Regions from separate parts of the Thalassospira indica genome, predicted to be linked through region 1. Evidence: predicted binding sites of a transcription regulator. Region 1 holds the regulator's gene; each other region holds the start of a gene.

Evidence for each region. The regulator LexA, encoded in region 1, represses DNA repair genes until DNA is damaged. The targets are predictions, from matches to a motif close to ATGTTCTANTTTGGTTC.
Region 2: recA (recombinase RecA) is a predicted target of LexA. The motif match lies at 1,325-1,341, and genes of this name have one in related genera.
Region 3: uvrA (excinuclease ABC subunit UvrA) is a predicted target of LexA. The motif match lies at 2,154-2,170, and genes of this name have one in related genera.

What each region holds. Positions count from the first base shown of each region.
Region 1 is NZ_CP031555.1:2,769,133-2,772,394, forward strand. Features, by position in the region: gene trpC (indole-3-glycerol phosphate synthase TrpC) at 1-289, shown strand, start outside; gene moaC (cyclic pyranopterin monophosphate synthase MoaC) at 309-788, shown strand; gene lexA (transcriptional repressor LexA) at 951-1,658, shown strand; gene DY252_RS13130 (ComEC/Rec2 family competence protein) at 1,734-3,262, opposite strand, start outside.
Region 2 is NZ_CP031555.1:3,660,479-3,663,740, forward strand. Features, by position in the region: gene recA (recombinase RecA) at 77-1,150, opposite strand; gene nikR (nickel-responsive transcriptional regulator NikR) at 1,436-1,915, opposite strand; gene DY252_RS17215 (DUF4198 domain-containing protein) at 2,021-2,809, shown strand; gene DY252_RS17220 (hypothetical protein) at 2,836-3,262, shown strand, end outside.
Region 3 is NZ_CP031555.1:2,564,391-2,567,652, forward strand. Features, by position in the region: gene uvrA (excinuclease ABC subunit UvrA) at 1-2,143, opposite strand, end outside; gene fbaA (class II fructose-bisphosphate aldolase) at 2,353-3,262, opposite strand, start outside.

The DNA.
Region 1 (3,262 bases):
GGTGCACAACGCCCCGGAACTCGAACGCGCGCTTAAGCTGAAATCACGCCTTTTGGGGATCAACAACCGCAACCTCAAAACCATGGAAACCAGCCTCACCACGACCGAGGAACTGGCAGGCATGGTCGGCGATGATCGGTTGCTGGTGGCCGAAAGCGGCCTGTTTACCCCGGACGATTTGGCACGCATGGCAAAGGTCGGCGCTGAGTGCTTCCTGATTGGCGAAAGCCTGATGCGCCAGGACGACGTCGCAACCGCCACCCGCAACCTGCTGGGCCTTGCGGCCTGATCAATACTGGACAGAACCAATGGCAGACAAGCTTTCCCATATTGATGCCGGTGGCAACGCGGTGATGGTCGATATTTCGGCCAAGGCAGAAACTGCGCGCACCGCCATTGCCAAGGCCCGGGTTCTGATGTCTTCCGAAACCGCCAATCTGATTGCCGCGCGCGGCCATAAAAAGGGCGACGTTCTTGGCATCGCCCAGCTTGCCGGGATCATGGGGGCAAAAAAGACCCCCGATTTGATCCCGCTTTGTCATCCCCTGCCCTTAACCTCGGTGACGGTGGATCTGGAACTTGCGACCGACGCGGATGCCGTCGATATCACCGCCACCTGCAAGACGACTGGCAAGACCGGTGTCGAGATGGAAGCCCTCACCGCTGCCTCGGTTGCGGCGCTGACGGTTTTTGATATGTGCAAGGCAGTGGATAAAAGTATGAGGATTACCGATCTGCGGGTCACCCGGAAAGAAGGTGGCAAATCGGGGACCTTCGTCGCGGACTAGATTCCGTTCTGTCCAGCACGGCCACTATTCACATTTTTTGAACAGTTGCGCTGATTATTCGATTTTATCGTTTAATCGCACAGAGCCGCTTGACCCGCGAAAAGAACTAAAGTAGAACATTTATGTATCCTTTTTGTTCTTTTTACAGGTTCGGGAAATATCATGCTGACGCGCAAGCAATATGAGTTGCTGGTCTATATAGACAATTACCTTCGCGATCACGGGATTTCGCCCTCGTTCGATGAAATGAAAGAGGCCCTGAACCTTAAATCCAAGTCCGGCATTCATCGCCTGATCACAGGCCTTGAGGAACGCGGCTTTATCCGCCGCCTTGCCCATCGTGCGCGCGCGCTTGAAGTCGTACGATTGCCCGAAAACAGCGATGATGACGCCCCGGAAACGCCAAGCAATGTGACCTCGCTTGCCAGTGTGCGAAAGGCCGCCCACCGGCCGACCACGGTGCCAACCGCCTTCTCCGAGGCCGGGGAATCCGTTGGTCTGCCACTCTATGGCCGGATTGCTGCCGGTACACCGATCGAGGCCCTTCGCGATCAAACGACCATGGTACAGGTTCCCGCCGCCCTGCTTGGCGCCGGCGATCACTATGCGCTTGAAGTATCGGGGGATTCGATGATTGATGCCGGTATTCTTGATGGAGATACCGTCCTGATCCAGCGCTGCGAACAGGCCCATGACGGCACGATTGTGGTGGCCCTTGTCGATGACGCCGAAGCCACGCTTAAGCGCCTGAAGCGTGGCCGTGGTGAAGTTCTGCTGGAACCGGCCAACGCACGCTATGAAACCCGCGCCCTGTCGCCGGACCGTGTGCGCATTCAGGGCCGTCTGGTCGGGCTGCTGCGTCAGTACTGATTGCTTGCGCGAAGTTATCAACCACAAACGCCCGGCGCGCACGCCCGGGCGTTTTTTTTGAGTGAGATCAGGCTCTTATCGCCCTGCTCTGCCGCCGATGATGATCCATGGCCAATTGCCGGCTTCAGCGCGGACGGTGTTGATGACAGGCTTTTCATCTGGCTTCGATGGCAGCTTGATCGCAACGCCACCCTGCCACCACAGAACGTCATCATCAATGACCATGCGCGCGCCAGAGGCCTGACAGGTGGTGGGCAAATCTGTTTGCAGGCTGACAATGATATCTGCATTACGGCAGGCATAAAACGGATTGGCAATCCGACTTGCGACAATAATCCGTGACTGAACGATGTTAGCGCTAACATCAAGGGAGCATGGGTCGTTCTGGCAGGCCTGTACGCGGCTTTGTTCGTGTTCGGGGCGAATGCCAAAGCGGCTCATCCAGATGCCTTTTTGAAAATCATTCAGCCGCGATGAGGTATGCAGGATACCGGCATCGCGATCATAGACAGCCCAGCTTTCGCGGTCGCCCGATATCAGGATTTCGGGTTCTTTGTGAAGCACCTGAAAGATGATGGCGGCAATAATCACCGGGAGAACCGGCACGATCATCGCCTTGTCACGCCAGATGACGATCCAGGCCAGGGCAAACAGCCCCAAGGCAACCGTCAGCATATCAAGTCCCGAGACATACCAAAGCCCCCAATCCTGTGCGGCAACCAGTTCGGCTGTTTCCAATAACACCGTCAAACCCGGCTTCATCGCGGACAGTGAGAGCCCCGATAACCCAATCGGCACAAGCGCCAGCGTTACGACAATCCATGGCATGACCCAGAATGCCATGACCGGAATGGCGACCAGATTGGCGAGTACGCCCAGCATCGAAATACGGCCAAAATGATAACCGATGATGGGAGCGGTCACGGCCGTCACAATCAGACTGGTCAGCAGCAAACCGGCAAGATAAAGACCGACACGCTCATACCATGACAGCATCCCCTGCCGATCCAGCCAGCGTCGCCCCGGACCGTCATAAAACGCAACAAGTGCGCCAACGGCGGCAAACGAGAGTTGGAAGCTAGCCCCAAGTGCCGCGTCAGGCCGAATGACAAGCACAATGATCGCGGCCACACCCACAAGGCGCAACGATATGGCACGGCGATCCAGCAGGAGTGCCAGCCAAACCACAAGCAACATGACAAAGGCGCGCTGGGTCGGGATGGTTGCCCCGGATAATCCGAGATAGGCAAGCCCCGCCAGCATGGCCGCCATCGCCGCCCATTTCTTGATCGGATAGCGCAAGGCTATTTGAGGAATGGCGGCCAACCCGAACCGGATCAGGAAAAATACCGTCCCGCAAAGCAACCCCATATGCAGACCGGAAATCGCCAGCAGGTGCGCAAGGCCGGATTTGCGAAGGTTATCGGCAATATCCGGGGCAACCTCGCCGCGCTCGCCAATGATCAGCGCCTTGGCAATGCCGGTTTCGGGACCAGTCATCTCATCACTGATGACAGCTGAGATATATTGACGCGCCTTTTCAATACTCCCCAACAATGTGTTGTTATTTATATCTTTTTGAGTTTCCAGAACTTCGAATTGTC
Region 2 (3,262 bases), 890 kb from region 1:
CAGCGTGAGCAGTAAAGAAAAAGGCGGCACCCGTTTTGGCGCCGCCTTTTGCAATCAGTTGGAATGATCAATCAGATCAATCGTCGTTGACCGGTTCGTCTTCGCTCATATTGGTCATGGCTTCGGCGATCAGACCGGCACTCTCGCGAATGCTGTTTTCGATCTCCTTGGTCATTTCCGGGTTCTCGCGCAGGAAGCTCTTGGCGTTCTCGCGGCCCTGACCGATACGGGTCGAGTTATAGGAGAACCAGGAACCGGATTTCTCGACGATGCCGGCCTTGACGCCAAGATCAAGGATTTCACCCATCTTGGAAATGCCTTCGCCATACATGATGTCGAATTCGACCTGCTTGAACGGCGGGGCCATCTTGTTTTTGACGACCTTGACACGCGTCTGGTTACCAACGACTTCGTCGCGGTCCTTGATCTGACCGATACGACGGATATCCAAACGGACCGAGGCATAGAATTTAAGCGCGTTACCACCGGTGGTGGTTTCCGGGCTGCCGAACATCACACCGATCTTCATACGGATCTGGTTGATGAAGATGACCATGCAGTTCGAACGCGAGACCGAGCTCGTCAGTTTACGCAGTGCCTGGCTCATCAGGCGGGCCTGCAGACCAACGTGCGTATCGCCCATCTCACCTTCAAGTTCGGCGCGCGGGACAAGGGCAGCAACCGAATCGACGACCAGAACATCAATCGCGCCAGAACGCACCAGCGTATCGGCGATTTCAAGGGCCTGTTCACCGGCATCAGGCTGGGAAATCAGGAGTTCGTCGGTATTCACGCCAAGCTTGCGGGCATATCCCGGGTCAAGCGCATGTTCGGCATCGACAAACGCACAGGTGCCGCCAAGCTTCTGGGCTTCGGCAACCGTGTGCAACGCCAGCGTGGTTTTACCCGAACTTTCCGGACCATAGATTTCGACGATACGGCCACGTGGCAGACCGCCAATGCCCAGTCCGATATCAAGACCGAGCGAACCGGTTGAAATGGCTGAGATATCAACGGCGCTTTCCCGCTGACCCAGCTTCATAATCGAACCTTTGCCAAATGCCCGTTCGATCTGCCCAAGGGCGGCTTCGAGTGCCTTCTGCTTATCCATAGTATCCTTATCCACCAAATGCAGCGCGGTCTGAATCATTGCTCGAACTCTCTTATTCCACAGGGCCGGGTTGGATGCAACGCAGGCGGTTCCCCGGACCTATAATGCGGAACGCCACCGCTAGACTGTTTTGCCTGTTGCCGCAGCCTGCCACTGCGTTCTTATCGACAAAACAACTGAGAACATAATGCGAACACTCTCATAAAAATTCGGATGTTGCAAGTTTGTTCTCATTGCGTCGAGCAGAACTTTCAGAGAACAGACGCATCAATCGCCCGCCCGACAACAGCGGGACGTGCGGTTAGTGACGGTTTGGCAATGCTATCAGGTGGTGATTTTAAGATGTTCGTGCTTGTGCGCATGTCCATGATGATCATCGCCATGATGATGGCTTTCGACATGCAGTTCGCCGGGCACGGTATAAAGCTGCCCGTGGCGGACACCGGGCTGTGCCAGCACCTTGTCGGCAAAGGCACGGATTTCCGAAAGCCGCCCAAGCAATGTCACGCTTTCAAGGCAGGTATCATGATCGATATGGAAATGCACCGTGGAGACCGTCAGATTGTGGTGTTCGTGCTGGGTGCTCATCAGGCGTGATGCCAGCATGCGTTCTTCGTGATCATAGACATAGTTCAGAACTGCAATCCCGACCCCGTCGGCATTGTCTTCGAGCTTGGTATTCTGAAGCTTTTCACGGATCAGATCGCGAAATCCCTCGGACCGGTTGGTATAGCCCCGGTGATCAAGAAACGCGTCAAACGCCTCCATCAGATCGTCTTCAATCGATACGGTCACGCGGGTCATTTTGACTACCTCTCACAATCAACGGCTTCACGAGTATGATCTTTTTTGAAAAGTTCACATCCGCTCATGGTTCTTCCATAAAAACAATTTCCCAAAGGAACGCAAATGTTTCAACCAAAGTTCGCAGCAAGCATGGTAATTGGTGCCGCAACGCTTCTGATCGGCCTGTCGGCAAACGCCCATGAATTCATCGCAAGCCAATCGCCTGCAACGGCGAAGCCGGGCGAGAACGCGACACTTATCCTTGATTCGACCCATCAGTTCGGCCTTCCCGAAGAAGCAGAAGGCGAAAAAGATGTCCGTGCCACGCTGATTACCACAGATGGCAAGAACGACATTGCGATTTCCGTCAATGACGATGCCCCCAATCTGATCGGCACGTTTGAGATCCCGGAAAATGCAGCCTGGGCTTCGGCACACCGCTTGGGTGTTGTCTGGTCTCAAACGCCTGATGGCTGGCAGGCAGGCGGTGCCGACCAACATCCCGACGCCCTTGCATCGACCCGCTATGAAAAGTTTGCCAAGCTTCTGGTTGGCGGCGAAAGCACAAGTGATTTTGTCACCACACCGATTGGCGACACGCTTGAAATCGTTCCGCTGAGCGATCCGCGCGACACCAAAATTGGCGATGATGCCGAGTTCCAGATTCTTCTGAATGGTCAGCCTTTGACGACGTCGGTTCTGGCAACCTATGCCGGATTTACCGAAACACCATCATCCTGGGCCTATGCCACCGAAACGCTGAGCACCGAAAATGGCAGCGGCATCGCCAAGGTCCGGGTTTCCGCGCCGGGTTTGTGGATTGTACGTGTTGCCGCTGACTTGCCCGATGCCGAAGAAGGCGTTGGCAACCATAACATTCGCGCCACCCTGTCCTTTGCCGTCGATAAATGATGATGGCACGGACCGCTTTTTACCAATTGTCCGTTCTGATGGCCCTGCTGATTGCAGGGCCATTGGCCACATCTGTCCCGGCGTTTGCACATGGTGCCGGTTGGCAGATTGAGGACACCGGTAACACCAAAACCTATCGCTTCGGATATACCGACGGCTCCCCCATGGCCTTTGCCGAGGTTGTTGTCACAACCAAGGACGGCAAGGTCTGGCAAAAGGCGCGCACGGACCGGATCGGTCAGTTTTCCCTTGGACTTGGCGGCACACCGGTACCCGATGCGCCAAGTGAACTCCACATCAAGGTGGCCGATGGCATGGGGCATGTTGTGCAATTGACCTATCAGCCAACCGATACCACCGCCGACACAGTCACGCCGGGGGGCGGACAGACAGCTGCTGTGTCGTCAGTAACGGCCATACAAGGTACACCCGCATTGTTTGATTTGCCGATTT
Region 3 (3,262 bases), 200 kb from region 1:
CGAACCATTCACGGATTGGCGTGAAAGCGCCGGTATATGTGACCGGGTTTGAACGCGGGGTTCTGCCAATCGGGCTCTGGTCGATATCAATGATCTTGTCTATCAGCTCGACGCCCTTGATCTCGTCATGGGCACCTGGATGATGGCGGGCATTGTGCATCCGTTTCGCCAGCGCCTTATACAGCGTTTCGATGACAAGGCTTGATTTGCCGCCGCCAGAGACACCGGTCACACAGATGAACTTGCCCAGCGGGAAATCAACATCAATGCCCTGCAGGTTATTGGCCGTGGCACCCTTTATCGTGATCGCCTTGCCATTGCCCTTACGGCGTTCCTTTGGCACTGCAATCTGTTCAACCCCGACAAGGTATTTGCCCGTCAGGCTGTCCGGGTTTTGCTGAATCTGTTCGGGGGTCCCTTCGGCAACAATCCGACCACCATGAATGCCAGCACCTGGGCCCATGTCGACGACATAGTCGGCCGCACGAATGGCATCCTCGTCATGTTCAACGACAAGAACCGTGTTGCCAAGATCGCGCAGGCGTTTGAGTGTCTCAAGCAGGCGATCATTGTCGCGTTGATGCAGGCCAATGGATGGCTCATCAAGCACATACAGGACACCTGTCAGGCCGGAGCCAATTTGCGATGCCAGTCGGATACGCTGGCTTTCACCCCCGGAAAGGGTGCCTGATGTCCGCGACATTGAAAGATAATCAAGACCGACATCACGCAGAAAGCGCAGGCGATCATTGATTTCACGCAGGATACGGCGCGCGATCTCGGTTTCTTTTGCGTTCAGTTTTTCTTCAAGGGCAAGGAACCAGTCACCAGCCTTGGCAATCGAAAGTTCCGTCACCTGAGAAATGTCGCAGCCATCAACCTTAACGGCCAGCGCTTCTGGCTTCAGGCGCTTACCCGCGCAGGTCGGGCAATTTGACACCATCTGGTATTTCGACAGCTCGTCACGTGCCCACTGACTGTCGGTTTCACGCCAGCGGCGCGACATGTTGGGAATGACGCCTTCAAACGGTCGTGAGACCTTGTAGCTGCGCGACCCGTCATCGTACGTGACAGTGACTTCTTCATCGCCCGAACCATACAGGATAATGTCCTGCGCTTTCTTAGGCAGTTTTTCCCACGGCACATTGGTTTTGAAGTCAAAATGCTTGGCAACCGATTTCAGAGTCTGGAGATAGTATTTCGATGTCGTGCTGGCCCATGGGGCGACGGCACCACCTTCGAGTGTCTTGCTTTCATCGGGCACGACCAGCATAGGGTCGAATTCCATTTGGGTGCCCAATCCATCACAGGCCGGGCAGGCGCCAAACGGGTTGTTGAATGAAAACAGACGCGGTTCGATTTCTTCGATGGTGAACCCGGAAACCGGGCAGGCGAACTTTGCTGAAAATACCGTGGTGTCGCCGGTTTTGGCATCTTCGGTCAGGACAATCCCATCGGTAAGCTCGAGAGCCGTTTCAAAACTGTCCGCCAGACGGGTGGAAATACCTTCCTTGACGATCAGACGGTCAACCACGACCGAGATATCGTGTTTGAGCTTTTTGTTCAGTTCCGGTGCCTCATCGATGTCATACATTTCGCCATCGATTTTCACACGCTGGAAACCACGGGCCCGAAGTTCTCGCAATTCTTTTTTGTATTCGCCTTTGCGCCCACGCACGATCGGCGCCAGAAGGTAAAGACGCGTACCTTCTTCCATCTCCATCACGCGGTCAACCATCTGAGACACAGTCTGGCTGACAATCGGAAGACCCGTGGCAGGAGAATAGGGGATGCCAACACGTGCCCAGAGAAGACGCATATAGTCATAAATCTCGGTCACGGTGCCGACTGTCGAACGCGGGTTTTTCGAAGTTGTTTTCTGTTCAATGGAAATGGCTGGCGACAGGCCATCGATATACTCGACATCAGGCTTTTGCATCAGTTCAAGGAACTGACGCGCGTAGGCCGACAGGCTTTCGACATAGCGGCGCTGACCTTCGGCATAGATCGTATCAAAGGCCAGAGAACTTTTGCCTGATCCCGACAGACCAGTAATCACCACAAGGGAATCGCGCGGCAGTTCAACATCAATGTTCTGAAGGTTGTGTTCTTTCGCACCGCGAACCGAGATTTTCGTCAGCATGTCGGGCCTTTTGTTCCTGAATTGTTCGGAAAGTGTATAGAGGAGCCGTAAGCTATACGCAAGCGCACCCCTGACAGTTCCTGTCAGTATTTGTCAGGAGATCCGCAATTAACAACCCGATGCATGACAGAGCCACGAAAAAGCCCGCCGAACAAGACCGGCGGGCTTCATAAATCCTGTGACCGGAACGGTCAGATTTTTGATCAGGCTTAGGCTTTGGTAACCGTACGGCCGGTTGCGCCAAGGTCCTTGAAAGCTTCTTCAAGGCGTGCGGCCATCGAAAGTTCAGCTTCGCGGATCCAGACGCGCGGGTCATACTGCTTTTTGTATGGCTGATCGGTTTCCGGGTCGACCTGATACTTGAACGCACGTGCGTTGGCTTCGACATACTCGCCAACCGGGCGGGCATAGGCGAACTGGGTATCGGTATCGATATTCATCTTGAAGCAGCCATAGCTGACAGCTTCTTCGATTTTCTCTTTTTCCGAACCGGAACCGCCGTGGAACACGAAGTCGAGCGGGCGATCACCCAGACCGTGCTTCTCAGCCACGTATTTCTGACTTTCCAGAAGGATCTCCGGACGGAGCTTTACGTTGCCGGGCTTGTAAACGCCGTGCACGTTGCCGAATGCGGCCGCGACCGAGAAGTGGCCAAGCGGCGAGAGACGGCGATAAGCTTCTTCGACTTCTTCCGGGCGGGTGTAAAGACGCGGATCGATTTCCTCAACCGAGGTATCAAGCTCATGCCCGATACCGTCTTCTTCACCACCGGTGACGCCCAGTTCGATCTCAAGGCTCATCTCGATGGCGGACATCCGTTTCAGGAAGGTCTCGCAGGTCGCGAGGTTGTCTTCAACGGATTCTTCGGACAGATCCAGCATATGAGAGCTGTAAAGCGCCTTGCCGGTTTCGGCATAGGCCTTTTCGCTCCATTTCAGCATTTCATCGACCCATGGCACAAACTTGCGGTTTGCGTGGTCGGTATGCATGACAACAGCAACACCATAATGTTCGGCCAAAAGCTGTGCATGACGCGCAGCAGATACAGCGCCGAGAACACGGGCCGCAGCAGCGTCCTTGATGCCCTTGCCGGCGAAGAACTGTGCACCACCATTCGAA